Regions from separate parts of the Gilliamella sp. Nev3-1 genome, predicted to be linked through region 2. Evidence: riboswitches for the same ligand, from Rfam matches in the RefSeq annotation. Region 2 holds a riboswitch; the other holds the start of a gene.
The links. A riboswitch is a leader RNA that binds a small molecule or an ion and turns the genes downstream of it on or off. The one in region 2 is predicted to bind preQ1.
Positions count from the first base shown of each region.

Region 1 (10,358 bases), on a different contig from region 2:
ACTAAGCCCATTATTGAATATTTATGGGAACAAAATAAATCTGTTTACTTACCCATTATCAATCCTTTGATACCTACAGATTTGCTTTTTTTGCAATATACTAAACAAACTTCACTTATTAAAAATAAATTTGGTATATTAGAGCCTGAATTAAATCAATCAAAGATACTGCCTTACCATCAACTTGATGTCGTATTTACACCACTCGTGGCTTTTGATCAACGAGGTTATCGTATGGGGATGGGTGGCGGATTTTACGACCGATTACTAGCAAATTATCAAGCTCAACAAATTTTACCTATTGGGCTTGCTTTTGCTTGCCAAAAAGTACAGCATATTGATAACAAGCCGTGGGATATTCGGCTGCCAGAAATTATTTATGCTTAAATTTATTAATATATCTTATTTTTAGATATAAAAATAACTTACTACTAAACAATAATATTATTCTTAAACCTCTAAACATATTTTTTAAGTATAAAAAGTTTACTTTGCCTTTTTACTATGCACTATCATCAAACATGTATATTTTAGTTATTTAATATACAAAAAATTAATTGAATATTTCATTTACTCAAGCATTGCTAATAAACTAGGGGCGGCTATAGGCATACATGCTATTGATAAATTAAATTTAAGAAACAAGGTTTTATTAATCAAGTGAATAACAAGGGATTAGCGGTAATTGATCAATCGGTTACAGATAAAAAACGCCACTCGCTACGTAATTCAACAAGCACCGTTAACTTGTCTGATAATGTAAAACGTCATAAATTATAGGGTGACGCTATTATTCTTTATACAAAAAATTCAAGATTTTTTGCTAAACGATAACGCCATTCTAATATAAAAAAACCGACCCTAATAGGTCGGTTTGTAAATTTATGTTTGCTTACTGTTTAGCTTCGATATTATCACCAACTAAATCCAAATGAATGGTTTTACCTGGGACTAATTTGCCTGACAGTATTTGTTGCGCTAATGGATTTTCAATTTCTTGTTGAATTGCGCGTTTTAACGGTCTTGCACCATAAATTGGATCGAAGCCCACTTTAGCAAGATGTTCAAGCGCTGCATCAGTAATATCCATTTGGTAACCACGTTCATCTAAGCGTTTTTCAACATGCGCCAACTGAATTTTTGCAATCGCTTTGATGTTTTCTTGACCTAATGGGTGGAATACCACTGTTTCGTCAATACGATTAATAAATTCTGGTCTAAAATGTTTAGTTACAACTGTCATCACTAGGGCTTTCATTTCGTCATAACTTAGATCAACTTGACCTTGAATTAAGTCAGATCCTAAGTTTGATGTCATAATTATGACGGTATTACGAAAATCAACCGTGCGACCTTGACCATCCGTTAAACGCCCATCATCTAATACTTGCAGTAAGATATTAAAGACATCTGGGTGCGCTTTTTCAACTTCATCAAGTAATATCACTGAGTATGGACGACGCCTTACTGCTTCGGTTAAATAACCCCCTTCTTCATAACCGACATAGCCAGGAGGTGCGCCAATCAAGCGAGCAACTGAGTGTTTTTCCATAAACTCTGACATATCAATACGTACCATGGCATCTTCGCTGTCAAACATAAAGTTAGCCAGTGATTTGCAAAGTTCGGTTTTACCGACCCCTGTTGGTCCCAAAAATAGGAATGATCCAATTGGTTTATTAGGATCAGAAAGCCCAGCACGACTACGACGAATCGCATTAGCTACGGCAACAACCGCTTCATTTTGACCGATGACACGTTTATGTAAGGCATCTTCCATATGTAATAATTTGTCTTTTTCGCTCTCAAGCATTCTAGAAACCGGAATACCAGTCGCTTTAGACAACACTTCAGCAATTTCGTTATCAGTCACTTTGTTGCGCAATAACTTCATTGTTTTGCCTTCTAACTGTGTTGCTGAAGCAAGTTTCTTTTCGAGTTCTGGAATTTTACCGTATTGTAATTCAGACATTTTATTCAGATCACCAGCGCGGCGTGCTTGCTCTATTTCAGTACGCGCTTTTTCAAGTTCAGCTTTAATGCTTTGCGTACCCGAAACAGCCGCTTTTTCTGACTTCCATTCTTCTTCAAGTGATGCATATTCTTTTTCTTTTTCAGCAAGTTCATCATTTAGCATCTCAAGACGTTTTTTACTAGCATCGTCAGACTCTTTTTTAAGCGCTTGTTGCTCAAGTTTGAGTTGAATAATACGCCTTTCAAGTCGATCTAAAGATTCTGGTTTTGAATCCATTTGCATACGAATACTTGATGCCGCTTCATCAATTAAATCAATCGCTTTGTCAGGTAACATGCGATCAGAAATATAACGATGCGATAACGTTGCCGCAGCGACAATGGCTGGATCGGTAATTTGCACATGATGATGCAATTCGTAACGTTCTTTTAATCCTCGCAAAATAGCAATCGTATCTTCAACAGTTGGCTCGGCAACATACACTTTTTGAAAACGACGCTCTAACGCAGGATCTTTTTCAATATATTGGCGATATTCGTCTAACGTTGTTGCACCAACGCAATGTAATTCCCCTCGAGCCAATGCTGGTTTTAACATATTACCAGCATCCATTGCACCATCGCTTTTCCCTGCACCAACCATGGTATGGATTTCGTCAATAAATAATATAATACGGCCTTCTTCTTTCGCTAAATCTTTAAGTACGGCCTTTAAACGTTCTTCAAATTCGCCACGATATTTTGCACCTGCAATCAAGGCCCCCATATCTAATGATAAAACGCGTTTATTACGCAATCCTTCAGGTACTTCACGGTTAACGATACGTTGTGCTAATCCTTCAACAATAGCGGTTTTACCTACACCTGGCTCACCAATTAATACGGGATTATTTTTAGTACGACGTTGTAATACCTGAATAGTTCGACGAATTTCTTCATCACGTCCAATAACAGGATCAAGTTTGCCTTGTTCTGCCCGTTGCGTTAAATCAATGGTATATTTTTTCAACGCACCACGTTGATCTTCTGCATTAGGATCATTCACGTTATCGCTACCTCTTACTTGATTGACGGCTTGGCTAAACTTGTCTTTATTGACACCTGATTTTTTAAGAATATCACTTAGGCTCCCTTTATCTTCTAAAGCAGCTAAGATAAAGAGCTCTGATGATATATAACTATCACCATTTTTTTGCGATAATTTATCGCACAAATTAAGTGTACGGATAAACTCTTGTGATGGAATAACCTCCCCGCCCACACCCTGAACTTGCGGTAATCGATCAATCGCCTGAGTTAATTCTTGTTGTAAAATAGCTACATTTGCACCCGCTGAAGCTAACAATGGCGCTACACTGCTGCCTTCTTGATTAAGCATGGCTGATAGGACATGCACAGGCTCTATATATTGATTGTCTTTACCTAATGCCATTGACTGCGCATCAGCTAAAGCTTGTTGAAACTTGTTTGTTAATTTATCTAACCTCATCGTATTTATCTCCTGAGCAATAGATTTGAGTTAAACGTGTATACATTCAACCCATTTGCATGATATCTAAATGAGTGTCGCAACCTAAATTTCAAGAGCAAATTTAAAATATTTTTTATAAAATTTGTACAGTAAATTAGCGAGTATTTAAAAACTTAATTAGCATCAAAATCAAATTGTTTGCAATACATAAATACACTTTCAACAAGTATTGAAAGATGACAAATCAACTTTTATCCATTATATTAACGCCTTTATTTTGTTAGGCGTGCTAACCGTGGTTCGTAACCCATCCCACGTAAAAAAACTAGGAATACAACATGTTCAAAATAGCCAAAGAGTTTCAATTTGATGCTTGTCATATGCTAGATGGGCACAATAAAAAGTGTCATAACCTGCATGGTCATACTTACCGCTTATTAGTCGAAATTAGCGGTGATCTTATCGATAATGGTTCAAGTCAAGATATGGTAATGGATTATGCCGATCTAAAAATGATTGTTAAAAAGTATATTGTCGATCCTTTTGATCACGCTTACCTTTATAATCAAAATAATAGAAATGAGTGCCGTATTGCTACATTATTGCAAGAAATGGATCGCAAAGTCTTTGCCTTACCGTGCCGAACAACTGCCGAAGGGATGAGTAAATTTATTTTTGATTGCTTATCTAGATATTTGCCTGTTTCGATGATCAAATTATGGGAAACACCGACTTCATATTGTGAATATTATCGGAGCCCAAAATGATCGAATTTCGCATAGTTGAAATCTTCGAATCTTTACAAGGCGAAGGTTATAATACGGGAATGCCTGCTATTTTTATCCGCTTTGCAGGCTGTAATTTAAATTGTGCTTGGTGTGATACTAACTTTCGCCAATTTACTCGATTTACCTTAGAGGCATTAATAGCAAAAGTAAACGAATACAAAAGTAAAAACATTATTATTACAGGGGGTGAACCCACTAGGGTTAAAGCGTTACCACAGCTACTTTTGTCATTAAAAAATGCTGGTTATTTTATTGCTATTGAAAGTAACGGTCTTGGCAAAGTCGATGCGCTTATTGATTATATTGCCCTCAGCCCGAAATTTTGCTACCAGTCGCACTATCAAAAAATAGTCCAACCAACAGCCAATGAAGTGCGAATTGTTACCGAAAACCACCGTGATTTTATTGCTTTTTGCCAATATATCGAAACTCAGATACAGGCAAAACGCTATTATCTTTCACCTTGTGAAAAAGATGGTGCATTCAATATATTTGATACCATAAAACTACTGGGAAAAATTAACGAAAATCGATTAGATAATAAATGGTTATTGAATATACAAAGTCATAAACTTGCAGATATTGAATAGTGTCTATTTTTTAATCTAACTCGTTAAATATTGGAGAATGAGATTGAATAGAAAATTTTAAATAAAAAGATAATGAAAGTTAATTAGATAAGTCACTATTTGCTTAAATTAATAAAATAACTTCATTTTGTTCCATTTTTTAGTGGTTTTTGTTGGTATGAAGTGGCTTTATTTCGATTCTTTAAGCTTTGCTAGTAAAAAGGGTTATTGATAATCACCAATGCTCTCCAAACACATAATCCATAAAATAAATTTATTTTTTCGTTTAAAAATTATTCAGAAAAGCCATTGATTTTACTGGAGTTTTTTAACACCCTAAATATACTGACAAATAATCAAATAGGGTTATTTATAATAAATCATAAAGTAGAATATCGATTTTACTTAAATTTTTCACTTTTTCTTTAAGCAAAAACCATCGAGCCACTTATGCAATCAGTGACAATTATCGACTTTGTCGGTATTATATTGGTCATTTTATTATAATTAGTTAGGTTTAGTGTGAATATTCAACAATTATTAACACAACGTGTTTCGCAAGCAATGATTATGGCGGGTGCAGATAAGAACTGCGATGCGCTAATTAAGCAATCAACTAAAGTGCAATTTGGCGATTATCAAGCTAATGGCGTTATGTCAATTGCCAAAAAGCTAGGCATGCCACCTCGGGAACTTGCTCAGACAGTTTTACAACATCTTGATGTTGATGATATTGCTGAAAAAGTTGAGATTGCAGGTCCTGGGTTTATCAATATCTTTTTAAAAAATAGTTGGATTGCTGAGCAAAATGAAGTTGCTTTAAGCAGTGATAAACTTAACATTACTTTACCTGCAAAACCTCAAACCATTGTGGTTGATTATTCTGCGCCTAATGTGGCAAAAGAGATGCATGTTGGACATTTGCGCTCAACAATTATTGGCGATGCCAGTGTTCGTGTTTTATCTTTTTTAGGTCATCACGTTATCCGTGCTAACCATGTTGGAGACTGGGGCACTCAGTTTGGTATGTTAATTGCTTATCTTGAAAAAATGCAAAATGAGCATGCTAATGACATGGCGCTATCAGATTTAGAATCTTTCTATCGCGCAGCTAAAAAACATTATGACGAAGACGAAGTATTTGCCGAAAAAGCGCGTAATTATGTAGTGAAATTACAAGGTGGCGATGAATATTGTCGTGATATGTGGCGCAAGCTAGTTGATATTACCATGACGCAAAATATTGCCACTTATCAACGTTTAAATGTTACCTTATCGCTTGAAGACACCATGGGTGAAAGCATCTATAACAGCATGCTACCTAATATCGTTGCCGATTTAAAACAGAAAGGACTTGCGGTTGAAAGTGAAGGGGCGATTGTTGTTTTTCTTGATGAGTATAAAAACAAAGAAGGCGAACCAATGGGTGTTATTATCCAAAAACGTGATGGTGGCTACCTTTATGCAACGACCGATATTGCTTGCGCTAAATACCGTTACGAAACATTACATGCCGATCGTGTACTTTATTATACTGATTCCCGCCAACATCAACATTTAGAGCAAGTTTGGACAATTGTTCATAAAGCGAAGTATGTGCCTGAATCATTAAAACTAGAACACCATATGTTTGGTATGATGTTGGGTAAAGATGGCAAGCCATTTAAAACTCGCTCTGGTGATACCGTTAAATTAAATGATTTGTTAGATGAAGCGTGTGAACGTGCAACAACGTTAATTCGTAGCAAAAATCCTGAATTATCTGACAGTGAGCTTGCCCAAATAGTTGATGCTGTCGCTATTGGTGCTGTTAAATATGCCGATCTTTCAAAAAATCGTACTACCGATTATGTGTTTGATTGGGATAATATGTTGTCATTTGAAGGTAATACCGCACCTTATTTGCAATATGCTTACACTCGAGTACTGTCCATATTTAAAAAAGAAAATATTAACGAAGACAGTTTAACAGGCAAAATTAGTTTAGACACAGACAAAGAACGAGCTTTAGCAATGCGTTTAATTCAGTTTGATGAAACTATTTCAATTGTAGCTAGTGAAGGAACACCTCATGTGCTTTGTGCTTATCTTTATGAAATTGCAACGCTGTTTTCAAGCTTTTATGAAAACTGCCCTATTTTAGCAGCCGAAAGCGAAAGTTTAAAACAAAGCCGTTTAAAATTAGCCTCTTTAACAGCGAAAACACTTAAAACTGGTCTTGACATGTTGGGTATTAAGACGGTTGATAAAATGTAGTTAAGTCGCCACCTATGCTAATGCATAAGTGGCATTTTTGCTTAAATATATTACATTTTAATTTTTATAACTAAATATGATTGGATTTATTGTTCGTCATCAAAATAAGCTAATGGCTTTGTTGCTATTATTTATTGCTATCCTTGTGATTCGTTTGTATCCACATCCACCTCTTTGTGAACCACTAACTTTTTCAAAACGCTATTATGATGACAATAACCAACTCATTCGAATGACATTAGCCAAGGATGATCGGTATCGTTTATGGACACCTTTAGAGGATGTTTCACCCGATATTATTAATGGATTACTATTACACGAAGATCAGTGGTTTTATTATCATATCGGTATTAATCCATTTAGTTTAGCTAGAGCTTTTGGCGCAACCTATTTGGGTGGGGGTAACCGTCAAGGTGCATCAACCATTACCATGCAGTTAGCACGAATGCGTTGGCAGTTAAATACTAAAAATATTGGCGGTAAATTGCATCAAATTGCCCGAGCGATACAATTAGAGTTGATGTATTCTAAGCATGATATTTTAGAGGCTTATTTAAATTATGCGCCTTTCGGGCGCAATATTGAGAGTATTGGTGCAGCATCGTTAATCTATTTTAATAAGCCGCCATTGCAAGTGAATTTACCTGAAGCATTAACGCTAGTGGTTCTACCTCAATCTCCAACATACCGTATTGATCGTAAAACGGGATTTGCAGGTAAAGCATTAGTAAAAGCCAGAAATCAATTATTTGAACGCTGGCAAGAAAAATATGATGTAGATAGCAATATTGCCGCTCTTTTTTTGCAAAAATTAGTTTTACGTCAACCTGAACAAATGCCTTTTGGTGCGCCTCATTTTGTTAATCAGATAATTCAACAACACCATAGCGATGCTCAAGAAGTTAAAACGACGTTAGATAGTAATTTGCAAAAAATCATTAGTCGGCAAGTTAATTTGTTTATTGAACGAAGCCGTTTAAAAAACATTAATAATGCATCGGTGATTTTGGTTGATACACAAACCATGCAGGTTAAGGCGCTGTTAGGATCGGCAAATTACTTTGGTAATTCTATTCAAGGTCAAGTTAACGGCACGCTTGCCAAACGCTCACCTGGCTCTACACTTAAACCGTTTATTTATGCGCTAGGCATTGATCAAGGCGTTTTGCATCCTCGTACTATTCTAAAGGATGTTGCCACCGATTTTGGGGCATATACTCCTGAAAATTTTGATCGTAACTTTCGTGGTCCTATCTCAGCAACCGATGCATTAATTCATAGCCGTAATATACCTGCAGTAACGGTTGCTTCTAAATTACATAATCCCTCTTTTTATCAATTCTTAGTTAATGCCCACATTCAAAAACTTGCTGATGAATCACATTATGGTTTATCTCTAGTTCTCGGCGGCGGTGAAATTAGTGCGCAAGAATTAGTTGGACTGTATGCCATGTTAGCTAATGAAGGGCGTTGGCAACCATTAAAATTTACGGAACCAACGATATTACCCAAGCCACAACATACGTTACCCGAACCGCAACAATTGTTAAGCCCTCAAGCGGCATTTATGACAATTGATATGCTGAAACAAAATACTCGCCCACAAGATGTTCTTAGTAAAATGCAAAATAAAATAATTCCTGTTGCATGGAAGACGGGTACATCATGGGGATTTCGTGATGCTTGGACAGCAGGAACTTTTGGCCATTACGCTATGGTCGTTTGGCTTGGTAATTTTGATGGTAGTGGCAATAATGCTTTTGTAGGTGTAGATGCTGCTACGCCACTTTTTTTTAATATTGTTGATAGTATAAATGCTTATTATCCTAACTTGCATAAACCGAATCGCCCATTACCGCCTAATTTAAAGCGTATTGATATTTGCCTAACCAGTGGTAATCTTTTTACTCAATGGTGCAAGGCAAAAGGTAAAACGTGGTTTATTCCGGGTGTGTCACCAATTAACCCCGATACTATTTTTAGACCCGTTATGATCGATAACCAAACAGGTAAAGCAGTTTGCCCGCCTTATGACTTAACAACGTCTCACTTAGCCGTTTTTGAATACTGGCCTTCAGATTTAGCTGCTATTTTTGCAAGCGCAGGCATTCCTAAAAAAACACCACCATCAACCAAGCATTGCCGTTCATCGCAAAACTATTTAGGTGAACCACCCAAAATAACTTCACCACTTAAAAATGTGGTTTATCAATTTAGATCAACAAAACAAAAAAATGAACAAATCAGTTTTACTGCTACCAGTGATGGCAATGTAAAAACACTTTACTGGTTTGTTAATAATAATTTTATTGGGCAAACAGATCCAAGAAATGCAATTAACTGGATCCCAACACAAAGTGGCACATTCAAAATATTAGTGATGGATGATTTGGGACGAAGCAATTCTAGAAAAATTAAAATCGAACTTTTTGATTAATCGATTATGATGATAGCTAACTTTAAATGGCGTAGGATCATAATGGGAATTTAAATTATATTAATTATTTAACTGTATTAATTACTAATTCATTAATATGATTTTTAGTTTAGTTGACAAATTCAATAAAATAAAATACCGCATTATGCGGATCAACTGCCTACAACTAAGCCCACCTAGATTACACCATGAAGTGCAATTGGTCTTAACGCCTTAGAATAAAAGGAGGCAGGGCTTTTAAACTTATGTCGTTTTCTTTGGCGTGAGTTCAATAAGCTGTATGAGTTTTTACTTAATCGAGAAGATATTGAATACACAAAGCCCAAAGTCATTAGCATTTTTATTCCATCCTCTCGCCATTTTGATAATGGTAATGAACCAAATAAGCACTAGTAAAATTTTGAATAAACTTGCCACTATGTTGATAATGCTTTTTAGGTTCAAAAAAACCTTTTTCAATAGTCCATTCATATACACTTTTATTTAGAGGCATCTTTGTTAAAATCCCACTTAAACAATATCTTTTTATAAAGTCTTCTGCCTGTTTTAACTCCTCATAAACACCTGAGCAAAACTGAGCTTCATTTCCATGAAAAATCCATATAAACGATTGCATTATTTTTTCCCTCATACCCTACTACGATGATTTTTATATTTAAGCCAACGTTTAATTGTATTTAAACCCTTTCCAATTTTGATATATTTCGATCAACAACACTGCGCCGTTGTTTATTTAACTCAGGTTAGCTTTTTACTGGTTTCTGATTAGCTCTAACCCTTATCATTCCACCTTCACCTTTTACGTGAGCATGTGCTAGAGGGTGCCCCCTACCATGATAATAGTACTCAATGATAATATCACT
Region 1 covers NZ_LZHN01000018.1:1,844-12,201, reverse strand. Annotated here, with positions in the region: gene A9G40_RS03505 (5-formyltetrahydrofolate cyclo-ligase) at 1-387, shown strand, start outside; gene clpB (ATP-dependent chaperone ClpB) at 893-3,463, opposite strand; PreQ1 riboswitch class I at 3,735-3,780, shown strand; gene queD (6-carboxytetrahydropterin synthase QueD) at 3,784-4,212, shown strand; gene A9G40_RS03490 (7-carboxy-7-deazaguanine synthase QueE) at 4,209-4,823, shown strand; gene argS (arginine--tRNA ligase) at 5,325-7,058, shown strand; gene pbpC (penicillin-binding protein 1C) at 7,135-9,495, shown strand; gene A9G40_RS03475 (DUF7710 domain-containing protein) at 9,836-10,111, opposite strand; gene A9G40_RS03470 (hypothetical protein) at 10,239-10,358, opposite strand, start outside.
Region 1: another riboswitch for preQ1. It lies ahead of queD (6-carboxytetrahydropterin synthase QueD); the one in region 2 lies ahead of queF (preQ(1) synthase).

Region 2 (10,358 bases):
TTCAAATGTGTTGAAGTGATAGCCCAAACGACTAAATTTAAAGTTTATTTAGCAAGCCATTAATAAGTGAGGTTTGTTTATTTTTTAAAGAAAAGGATGCGTTGCAATACATATCACAAGTTTTATAAATAAAGGGGCGATTTTATCACCCCTTTATTTTAAAATGTAAATAGTTGTTAGATTTAAATTGATTTCACTATTATTGATATCATATCTAGATTATGAGAGGGCTTCTTTTAATGCCTGCATTTCATTATAGGTAAAATCACAGCGCGTAAATTCTTGATCAAGAAGAATAGGAACAGAGTTGCTTTCACCGACTACGGCCAACGCATTACATTTATTTCTAATCCTATCACCTATAATGATTGGTCCACCGTTTGAGTCTTTATTAAAATTGGCTGCATATTTAGCATTTATTCCTTGTGCATTGTTTGCACGATATAAAGCAGTTATTATTTTACCATAAGAGACTAATTTAACTGGCACAATAACAGGTGTTAATTTTTGCCCATTAATTTCCTTGATAACTTTTGTCATTTTATGTGTTCTTAAAAAACATCCTAAACTCATCCATGTAACCAATAACAACAAAAGAATAAGACCAGTAGTAGCCACAAATACAGTTCGCATATTATCAATAGCTAAATTGAGTGTTACTAGTGATGGATCATCGGCAGAAGCCACAGTTACAACTTGGTAATTTCCTTTTTTCCCTCCAATGAAAGTATAATCACGCTTAATAACTTGTCCTGTATCAGTGGTAATTTTCACTGAACAGTTATCAACCGCACGTTTTGCACGACATGTTCCTTCTACATCATAGTTAACCACAACTGGATTCCGTGATATTTTATAATCAGTAATTAATCCAGGATAATTTTTCAGGGCTATAAACATTGCTAACCCAAAGAAAAATATTGCCGCAAATATTCTTCTTATTTGATGTAATGAGCCCTCTTGCTTTAGCTTCACAACTTTTAAAGGGCGAGTTGGAAATACTTCTACTAATTTATTCGTCAATCCCATTTTATCAATATACTCCTTACTAAAATAAAAATTTCATGTCTAAACTAAAATTGTGTTATTAAAGGTTAACCTTTAATAACACAATAAAATTAACAAGTTATTACTTTCTTTTATTAAATTGGGCTAAATCTTATCATAATATTTATTTTATAGGAATCACTCGCGTTGTTTCAGTGATTTGAAAAATGATATCAAATTAAATAACTCTGGAAAACTGTTGCTGCCTTGCCATTTTTCGCATATAAATATCAAAGCACATACAAATGTTGCGTATCAGTAAATGCCCTTTACGTTGAACTTTAATTATCTTGTCATTTACTGTGACTAATCCATCTTGTTGCAATGGAGCGAGTAGTTTTAAGTCTTCAGCAAAATAGTTATCGAACTGGATATGAAATTGTTCTTCTATTGCTTTTTTATCTAAATAAAAGTGGCAAATGAGTTGCTTGATTACATCTCGACGAATGATATCATCTTGATTTAAATTAAATCCTTTCCATAACCCATGACCTTTTTGTTCAACTTGACTTTGATAGCTACTCAGATCTTTTTGGTTTTGCGCATAACTATCACCTAACATACTAATGGCTGACACACCCAGCCCTAGTAAATCCGCATCTCCTTGCGTTGTGTAACCTTGGAAATTGCGGTGTAATTTATTTTCTTGCTGAGCAATAGCCAGCTCATCAGCGGGTTTGGCAAAATGATCCATACCAATAAAGTGGTAACCAGCATCGGTTAATTTTTTGATGCTGGTTTGTAAAATTCGCAATTTTTGGTCGGCATTCGGTAAATCATCATCTTTAATTTTACGTTGCGCGGCAAAACGATTTGGTAAATGAGCATAATTAAATACACTTAAACGATCGGGTGAAATATCTATCACTTTATTGAGCGTTTCGGTAAAGCTTTCTACGGTTTGCTTGGGTAAACCATAAATTAGATCTAGACTAATAGAGTGAAAACGATTTTTTCGTGCCTGATTAATAAGAGAACGTATTAGTGTTTCATCTTGTTTGCGATTAATTAGATTTTGGATTTCGTGGTTAAAATCTTGAATCCCCATACTCAACCTGTTAAAACCAACACTCGCTAAGTGGTCGATGGTTTGTGGCGTAATTTCACGAGGATCGATTTCGATCGACAGTTCGGCATTATCCGCAAAATTGAAGTGCTTTTTTAGCGAAGTAATCAGCCGAGTAATTTCATCATCAGTTAAAAAAGTCGGCGTACCCCCTCCCCAGTGCATTTGTGTTACAGTGCGTTGTTTGAATAATTTTGCCCGTTCGGCAATTTCAATATCCAAAATATCGAGGTATTTGGTGACTTTTTTTGTTTGGCGAGTAATGAGTTTATTACAACCACAAAAGTAACAAAGTTTATGACAAAACGGAATATGTACATAAAGCGATAATGGCTTTGTAGGGTAACGTGTGGCGGCCGATAAAAAGTCCTGCTTGCTAAATTCTTCATTAAATTCAAGTGCAGTAGGATAAGAGGTATATCTTGGACCAGAATAGTTATATTTTTCAATTAACGCCTGATCCCATAATTGCATATCAGTCATGCTGTTACTTCCGTTTAAATCTCTGTTTAGTGCTGTTATTTTTATCGAATTTTCGTATCAGTTTTCGATGATTTCTAATTTTTGTTTTAATTTTTATTTGATTGGTTTTATTTAAATATAACAATGTGCAAATTAATAACCCAAAATATAAACTTAGCATAATTAATATTGGCATTATGATTCGCTCGCTTTTAAGTTATTAATTAGAGGCATAAAAAATAAAGGTTGTGACATTAAATCACGAGCCGAAACTTAACTATTACAATGGCATTCCAGCTCGCATATCAGAAATATACAATCATGAGTATTAATTATATTTTCCTACCATTAGTTTCGTTTTAACAAACTAACAATATCTTCTTTCTTGTCGTCTTGATCTTCAATATCATCAAAATCGTCGTCAGTATAACCGAGCTCTTGCATTAACTCATCAATTCGATTTAATTTACTATCAAGATAAGTTTGTTGCTCTTTAGTTAGTTTGCTATTTTGCTCGACTAAATCCAGTAACTGATCTAATTTTGGATCATTTTCTAGTTGTTCTAACTCTTGTTGTGGAGATAAATTTGATGATAAAACCATTTTAGTTGGTTTAGTAGGTTGTTTAGCTTGTGTGACATTGCTTGAAGTTTCCGCAATTAAAGAAATTGGCTTTTTGCTACCCACACGTGGATCTTTGACTGTTTTTGTCGAATTTTTATTCTTGTTATTCTCTTGATTATTAAAGCGGGAACCACTTGGCAAACCTTTGTGTTTACGTTTACGCTTTAGTTCACGAGATTCTTCATTGATCTCTTGACGGCTTTTCTTAGTTTTTTGTTTCGATTTATTTTTTAACATACAATCTCAATTTAATACCAGAGTTAAAGATTTAGCTAGTATTTTAACAGTAACTTGACCAGATAGCTATGATGAAGCATCAATGCTAATTTGTGATTGTAAAAAATGAGATTTATGTATAATCTGAGCCAACTATTTGAGAATTAATTGCAATAGAGAAACATAAAACATGAACAATCATTTAAGCCCTTATATGCAATTTAGTCGTAAAGAGTGGGCTAGCTTACGTAATGCAGAGCCAATGACATTAACTTGTGACGAGTTAGTCTCTCTACAAGGCATTAATGAAGATCTGTCAATGGATGAAGTAAGTGATATCTATCTACCTTTATCCAGATTGCTTAATTATTACATTAGTAATAGTTTTAGTCGGCAGGTTGTTTTATCTAAATTTTTAGGCAAAAGCCAAAAAATTCCTTATATCATTGGTATAGCAGGAAGCGTTGCTGTGGGGAAAAGTACTACAGCTCGTGTATTGCAAGCATTATTATCTCGTTGGCCTGAGCATCGCAAAGTGGCTTTGGTGACAACTGATGGTTTTTTATACCCCAATAAATGCCTTGAAGAACGTGGAATAATGAATAAAAAAGGCTTTCCGCAATCTTATGATATTAAAAAACTGATCAATTTTGTTGCTGATATTAAGTCTGGCCAAGCACAGGTTAAAGCCCCCGTTTATTCTCATTTAGTTTATGATATTGTTCAAAATGAACAAATTATTCTCGATAGCCCTGATATTTTAATTCTTGAGGGATTAAATGTGTTACAAGGCGCTGTAAATTATGCACAAGCCAATAATCGTGTTTTTGTTTCTGATTATGTTGATTTCTCAATTTATGTTGATGCCGATGTTTCGTTGCTACACAATTGGTATGTCAATCGTTTTTTAAAATTTAGAGCAGGAGCATTTAGCGATCCCAATTCTTATTTTAATCATTACTCAAAATTGCCAGAGCAAGAAGCGCTTAACATCGCAAACCGTCTTTGGCATGAAATTAATGAATTGAATTTAATAGAAAACATCCTACCAACAAGGGAAAGAGCCAGCCTTATCCTAACTAAAGGCAAAGATCATAAAGTTGATTGTGTTCAATTAAGAAAATAATTTAAAAAGGGGAAGAAGATCGATATGAAATTAACAATAAGATCAATTTGTAAGTTAATTTTTTTAGTATTAACAGCTATCGCTTTTATACCTAATATTTATGCAGCAAATCATGACGAATATAAAGGTGTAACTTGTTTTAGCAAAAAACACATTATGGAAAAACAAATTGATAAGGCAAAAAAGGCGGGTAACTTGCACCAAGCTCAAGGGCTTGAAAAAGCATTACATGATATCAATACATATTGTAATGATGATGATTTAAAAGCTAAATACACCGAAAAAGTAATTGAAAAGACTAAAAAAGTTGCCGAAAAAGAGCAAGCTTTAGCTAAAGCGCAAGCAAAAAGAGACTCCCAAAAAATAGCTAAACAAAAGCTAAAATTAAGTGAAGCTCAAAAAGAGTTGAGAGAAGCTAAAACTAAATTAGCTGAATTTTATAAAGAAATTCAAGCTAAATAAGGATGTGAATTCAAGCATAATTAACACCTTATTTACTGTCACTGATTTAGCGTTGAATATGTTCAATATATTTACATATATGAAAATAGAATATAAAATATTCAGCATTTTCAATACAATGGATAAGGTTATTTTAATTGCTAGCTTTTGGAAGAAAACATTCGGCGGTTTATCGGCAAGGTATTTAATACGACAATATTTATTTAGTTTTATAATTACTCTTCCTCCTTTATGTACCCTGATCTTCAAATTTAAAATGCCTGAAAGCATATATACAGTGATAGCTCTTTTAATATTATGGGGTTTATATCCATATTCTCGATTTGTTTATGAAAATGTTATTAGTTATATCGTTGGTGATAATACTTTCATTGTAAGTACAGAAACATGGCTCGTTACTAAATTCTTTACAATGGTAATATGCTTTGCTTTTAGTTGGGTGCTTGCTCCATGTGGGTTATTATATTTATATTTTCAATCATCTAAGTTAGGATAAAGCGCTTATAACTAGACTTTTTTATTTAAAAAGAGTATGGTGTGCGCTTTGTTACGTGGTTCGTGAACCTCCCACGCTAAAAAACTAAGGAAAATTATGAATAAAGTTACACTACTTGGCGATCAATCTGTTCGCTATCCTACAACCTATTGTCCTGAAATACTCGAAACGTTCGATAATAAACACCCAACTAACGATTATTTTGTTAAGTTTAATTGCCCAGAATTTACTAGTCTTTGTCCTATCACTGGGCAACCTGATTTTGCGACGATTTATATTTCATACGTACCTAATATTAAAATGGTTGAAAGTAAGTCACTCAAGCTATATCTATTTAGCTTTCGTAATCATGGTGATTACCACGAAGATTGCATCAATATTGTTATGAAAGATCTTATTAAACTAATGGATCCTAAATATATTGAAGTCTGGGGAAAATTTACCCCTCGCGGTGGAATCTCTATCGATCCTTATGCAAATTATGGTAAAGCCGGCACTAATTGGGAACAAATAGCGATGAGCCGTTTGGCTAATCACGATCTTTATCCTGAAAAAGTCGATAATCGCTAATTCAATTTACCCTAACAGGAAACTCTCAATGCAAACTCGTAAAGCACTAGTGATATTTTCTGGTGGGCAGGATTCTACTACCTGTTTACTGCAAGCCATTACTGATTATGGTCGTGAAAACGTCGAAACCATCAGCTTTCAATATGGTCAACGTCATGCTATTGAGCTTGAAAAAGCCAAGTGGATTGCTGAAGATCTTGGCGTTAAGCAAACAGTAGTGGATACCTCGGTGATTAAACAGACGACCAATAATGCTTTGATTGATGATTCACAAAAAATCACCGCAGCCAAAGAAGGCGATTACCCTAATACTTTTGTGGATGGACGTAATATGCTGTTTTTGCTTTTAGCTGGTTGTCATGCCAAGCAACACGGTATTAGTGACATTATTATTGGCGTTTGTGAAACCGATTTTAGTGGCTACCCTGATTGTCGTGATATTTTTATTAAATCAATGAATGTATCGATGAATCTTGCTATGGATTATAATTTCAATCTTATCACCCCTTTGATGTATTTGACTAAAGCTCAAACATGGGAAATGGCTGATAAACTGGGTTATTTGGGTTATGTCCGTGACCATACTCATACTTGTTATTACGGAATTGATGGTGGATGCGGCAAATGCCCGAGCTGTATTCTTCGAGATAAAGGATTAACAGAATACCTTAATCATTCAAATTAATTGAAACACTGGGTTCACTTACCCCATTAAAAAGGACAAATTTATGCACCTGAACGCTAATTCAGAACATATAAACCAATTTACTCACGCACAGCAAATCAAGGCTCTAAGCTGGCTTTCGTTTTTTCATATTTTGGTTATCGCTTCCAGCAATTATTTAGTACAAATTCCATTTGATATTTTTGGTTTTCAAACCACTTGGGGGGCGTTTACTTTTCCATTTATCTTTCTTACCACTGATTTAACTATTCGGGTATTTGGAGCGAGTTTAGCTAGGAAGATAATTTTTGTGGTGATGCTCCCCGCATTGCTATTTTCATATGTGATTTCCGTACTATTTTTTGAAACACATTGGGTTGGTTTATCGGCATTGACGGAATTTAATAGTTTTGTTTTTCGAATTGCATTAGCTAGTTTTGCAGCTTATTTAGTTGGACAATTGATGGATATTACTGTCTTTAACTATTTAAGAAAAAATAAATCGTGGTGGGTTGCACCAACAGCATCGGCTATCTTTGGGAATGGTATTGATACTATTGTCTTTTTTGCTATTGCCTTTTATCAAAGTAGCGATGAATTTATGGCAAATCATTGGGTCGAAATTTCTTTAATGGATTACAGTTTTAAAATTATCATTTGTGGCTTATTCTTTTTGCCTCTTTATGGTGTGATTTTAAATTTTATCCTAAAAAAATTAATTTTTGTCTCCAAAACTAATTAATCGTTATAACCTAAATTTCACTGACTTATCTTAATAAACTAAAACTCATTAATTATTTTTGATGAGTTTTAATTCTATTTTCAATGCATACAATAAAGACTATAAAAAACGTTCAGAAAAGTAATTGATTTTATTGAAGTTTTTCTTTCTGGTATTTGCAATAAAATTGCTCAATCTGTTGCTACACGCTTTGCTAAAAAGCGAAGAACTGTGCATAATATATATATAAAATATAATCAATATCAATAATAATAAAATATGAGGTGGGAGGTGGACAAAGTATGGCATTAGTAAAACATTTAGCTATATTTAGCCTATTGTTAGCTTTAGCGGGGTGTGACAATAAAGAAACAGAACAAACAGCAAATGCAGAGCAATCATCACCGCAATTAGCAACAGAAGTTATTGATAACAGCAACACGACCAAAATTGGTGAGCCTAATGAAAATAATAAAATAGCGCAAGATCAATCACCAACAACGGTTTTTAATCCCACACCAGAATTAATCGAAAAATATCATGGTAAGGCCTTAACGGTCATAGATAGTTCCGAAACCATTCTGGATGGTTCTAGCACGTTGGTTGTAACCTTTTCTGTTCCTTTAAATCCTAATCTTAATTTTTCTAATTTGCTTCGTCTAGTTGATAAAAAAATGGGTAATGTTGATGGAGCTTGGGAGCTGTCAGATAATGGACTCGAATTAAGACATCGATACCTTGAACCCAACCGTGAATTAGAGCTCACTATCGATAAAATGTTAGTTGCAATTAATGGCAACAGCTTAAAAGAAGTCTACCAAACCGAATTTAAAACTCAAGATCGCCAGCCGTTTGTTGGTTTTGCCAATAGTGGTGTTTTATTGCCTAGCAAATCAATGAGTGGTTTACCGATTACTACGCTTAATGTTAATAAAATTGATGTTAACTTCTTTAAAATTAAACCTGAACATTTATCGGATTTTATTTCTGATTATGGGTTTATTAATCAAATAACAAGTTGGAACTCAAATAATATCAATAAATTTGCTGATTTAGTTTATTCATCTCGCTTTGATCTTAACCCTAAACGTAATTTTCAAGAAACGGTATTGCTTGACTTATCCTCAATTTCTCAATTACAGCAAGAAGGTATTTATTTTGCCGTTATGAATCAAGCGGGAACTTACAATTATTCCAACCCTACATCACTATTTTCGATTAGCAATATTGGTATTGCTGTTCATGCGTATGAAAATGGTAAATTATCAGTGCTTACGCATGCACTAGACAATGGTCAGCCTCTTGGCGACGTTGACATATTGATTTTATGTAATAAAAGCATTCGAGAGAGCAATAAAAACTGTTCCACCATTTTAGCTAAAACTGATGCAGACGGTTATGCTGAAGTAACCTTACCAAAAGGTATGGATTATGCTTTACTTACCGCAAATAAAGGGCAACAAATTTCTTTTGTAAATTTAGATCGTAATGCATTAAATTTAAGCAAGTATAACTTAGTCGGTTCGGCTTTTTATCAAAAACAGCTATTTGTTTTTGGCGCTCGTGATTTATATCGCCCTCAAGAAACGGTTTATTTTAATGCGCTTTTACGTGATGCTAATGGTAAGCCATTGCCAACCCAACCTATTGTGGTTGATGTTATGTTACCTGATAATCAAATTGTTGAAAATTTTACTATCAATGCTAAAGCTGACTCAAATGGCTTATATCAGTGGCAATATGTTATTCCTGCTAATGCAGCAACAGGTAAATGGGCTTTTCGTTTTAATCTAGGTGATGATAACTACCGTTATGCCGGGTTTCATGTGGAAGAATTTTTGCCAGAACGCATGGCAATGGAAATTACAACCACATCAGACAAGCCGGTTATCTTGGATAAGAATGTTAGTTTTAATGTTAAAGGTTGGTATCTTTATGGTGCTCCAGCAATAGGTAATAACTTAGAAGGTCATGTTTATCTCAAAAAAGCAGATTCAATTGCTAACTTAGCCAATTATAAAATTGGACGTGTGACTGATGATAATCTTGATCGCCAACTTGATAATATTGACATGGTTCTGGATAAAAATGGGATTGCACAAGTTGGCATTGATACTAGCGATTGGGGTAAATTAAGCTCTCCAATTAAAGTTATTTTACAAGCAAGTTTGCTTGATTCTGGTGGACGCCCTATTACACGTTATGCAAGCCAAACAATTTGGCCAACTGAAAAAATGCCTGTGGTACGTGCGTTGTTTTCTCAATCGCTTTATTATGATTGGTCAACAGATCGTTATGAAAATAGTCCCACAGTTGATAAAGGCGCTAATGCTGAATTTGAAGTTGCCTATGTCAATACTGACGGAAAAAAGCTAGCATCAAATCATTTAAAAGCAAAAATTATTCGTGAACGTCGCAACTATTATTGGAGTTGGTCTGACGATGCAGGGTGGCACCAAGAATCTAATTCCAATGAATTTGTTGTTCAAGAACAACCACTAACTATTGATGAAAATGGTACAGCTAAAGTGAGTTATCAAACAGAGGATTATGGATCTTATCGTATTGAAATTGTTGATACTACAAATAATATTAGCAGTAGTTTACGTTTTCGGAGTGGTTACAATTGGGAAGATAACACAAATGGTACAAATGCTGTTCGGCCTGATCAAGTTAAACTAAGCCTTGATAAAACTGCTTATTCAGTTGGTGATACCGCTAAAGTACGTGTACAAGCTCCTGTTGCTGGATCAGGCTATATTTCACTTGAAACCAATGACGGAATGTTATGGAAAAAAGATATTGCTGTTGATGATCAAGGTCTAGATGTTGAGATACCAATTAAAGACTGGGGACGCCATGATATTTATATTAATGCTATGATCATTCGTCCATCAACCGATG
Region 2 covers NZ_LZHN01000003.1:67,799-78,156, reverse strand. Annotated here, with positions in the region: gene rsmC (16S rRNA (guanine(1207)-N(2))-methyltransferase RsmC) at 1-63, shown strand, start outside; gene A9G40_RS00455 (hypothetical protein) at 220-1,029, opposite strand; gene hemN (oxygen-independent coproporphyrinogen III oxidase) at 1,226-2,596, opposite strand; gene yihI (Der GTPase-activating protein YihI) at 2,924-3,436, opposite strand; gene coaA (type I pantothenate kinase) at 3,606-4,541, shown strand; gene A9G40_RS00435 (DUF1090 domain-containing protein) at 4,566-5,003, shown strand; PreQ1 riboswitch class I at 5,549-5,593, shown strand; gene queF (preQ(1) synthase) at 5,596-6,069, shown strand; gene queC (7-cyano-7-deazaguanine synthase QueC) at 6,098-6,754, shown strand; gene A9G40_RS00415 (7-cyano-7-deazaguanine/7-aminomethyl-7-deazaguanine transporter) at 6,825-7,475, shown strand; gene A9G40_RS00410 (alpha-2-macroglobulin family protein) at 7,757-10,358, shown strand, end outside.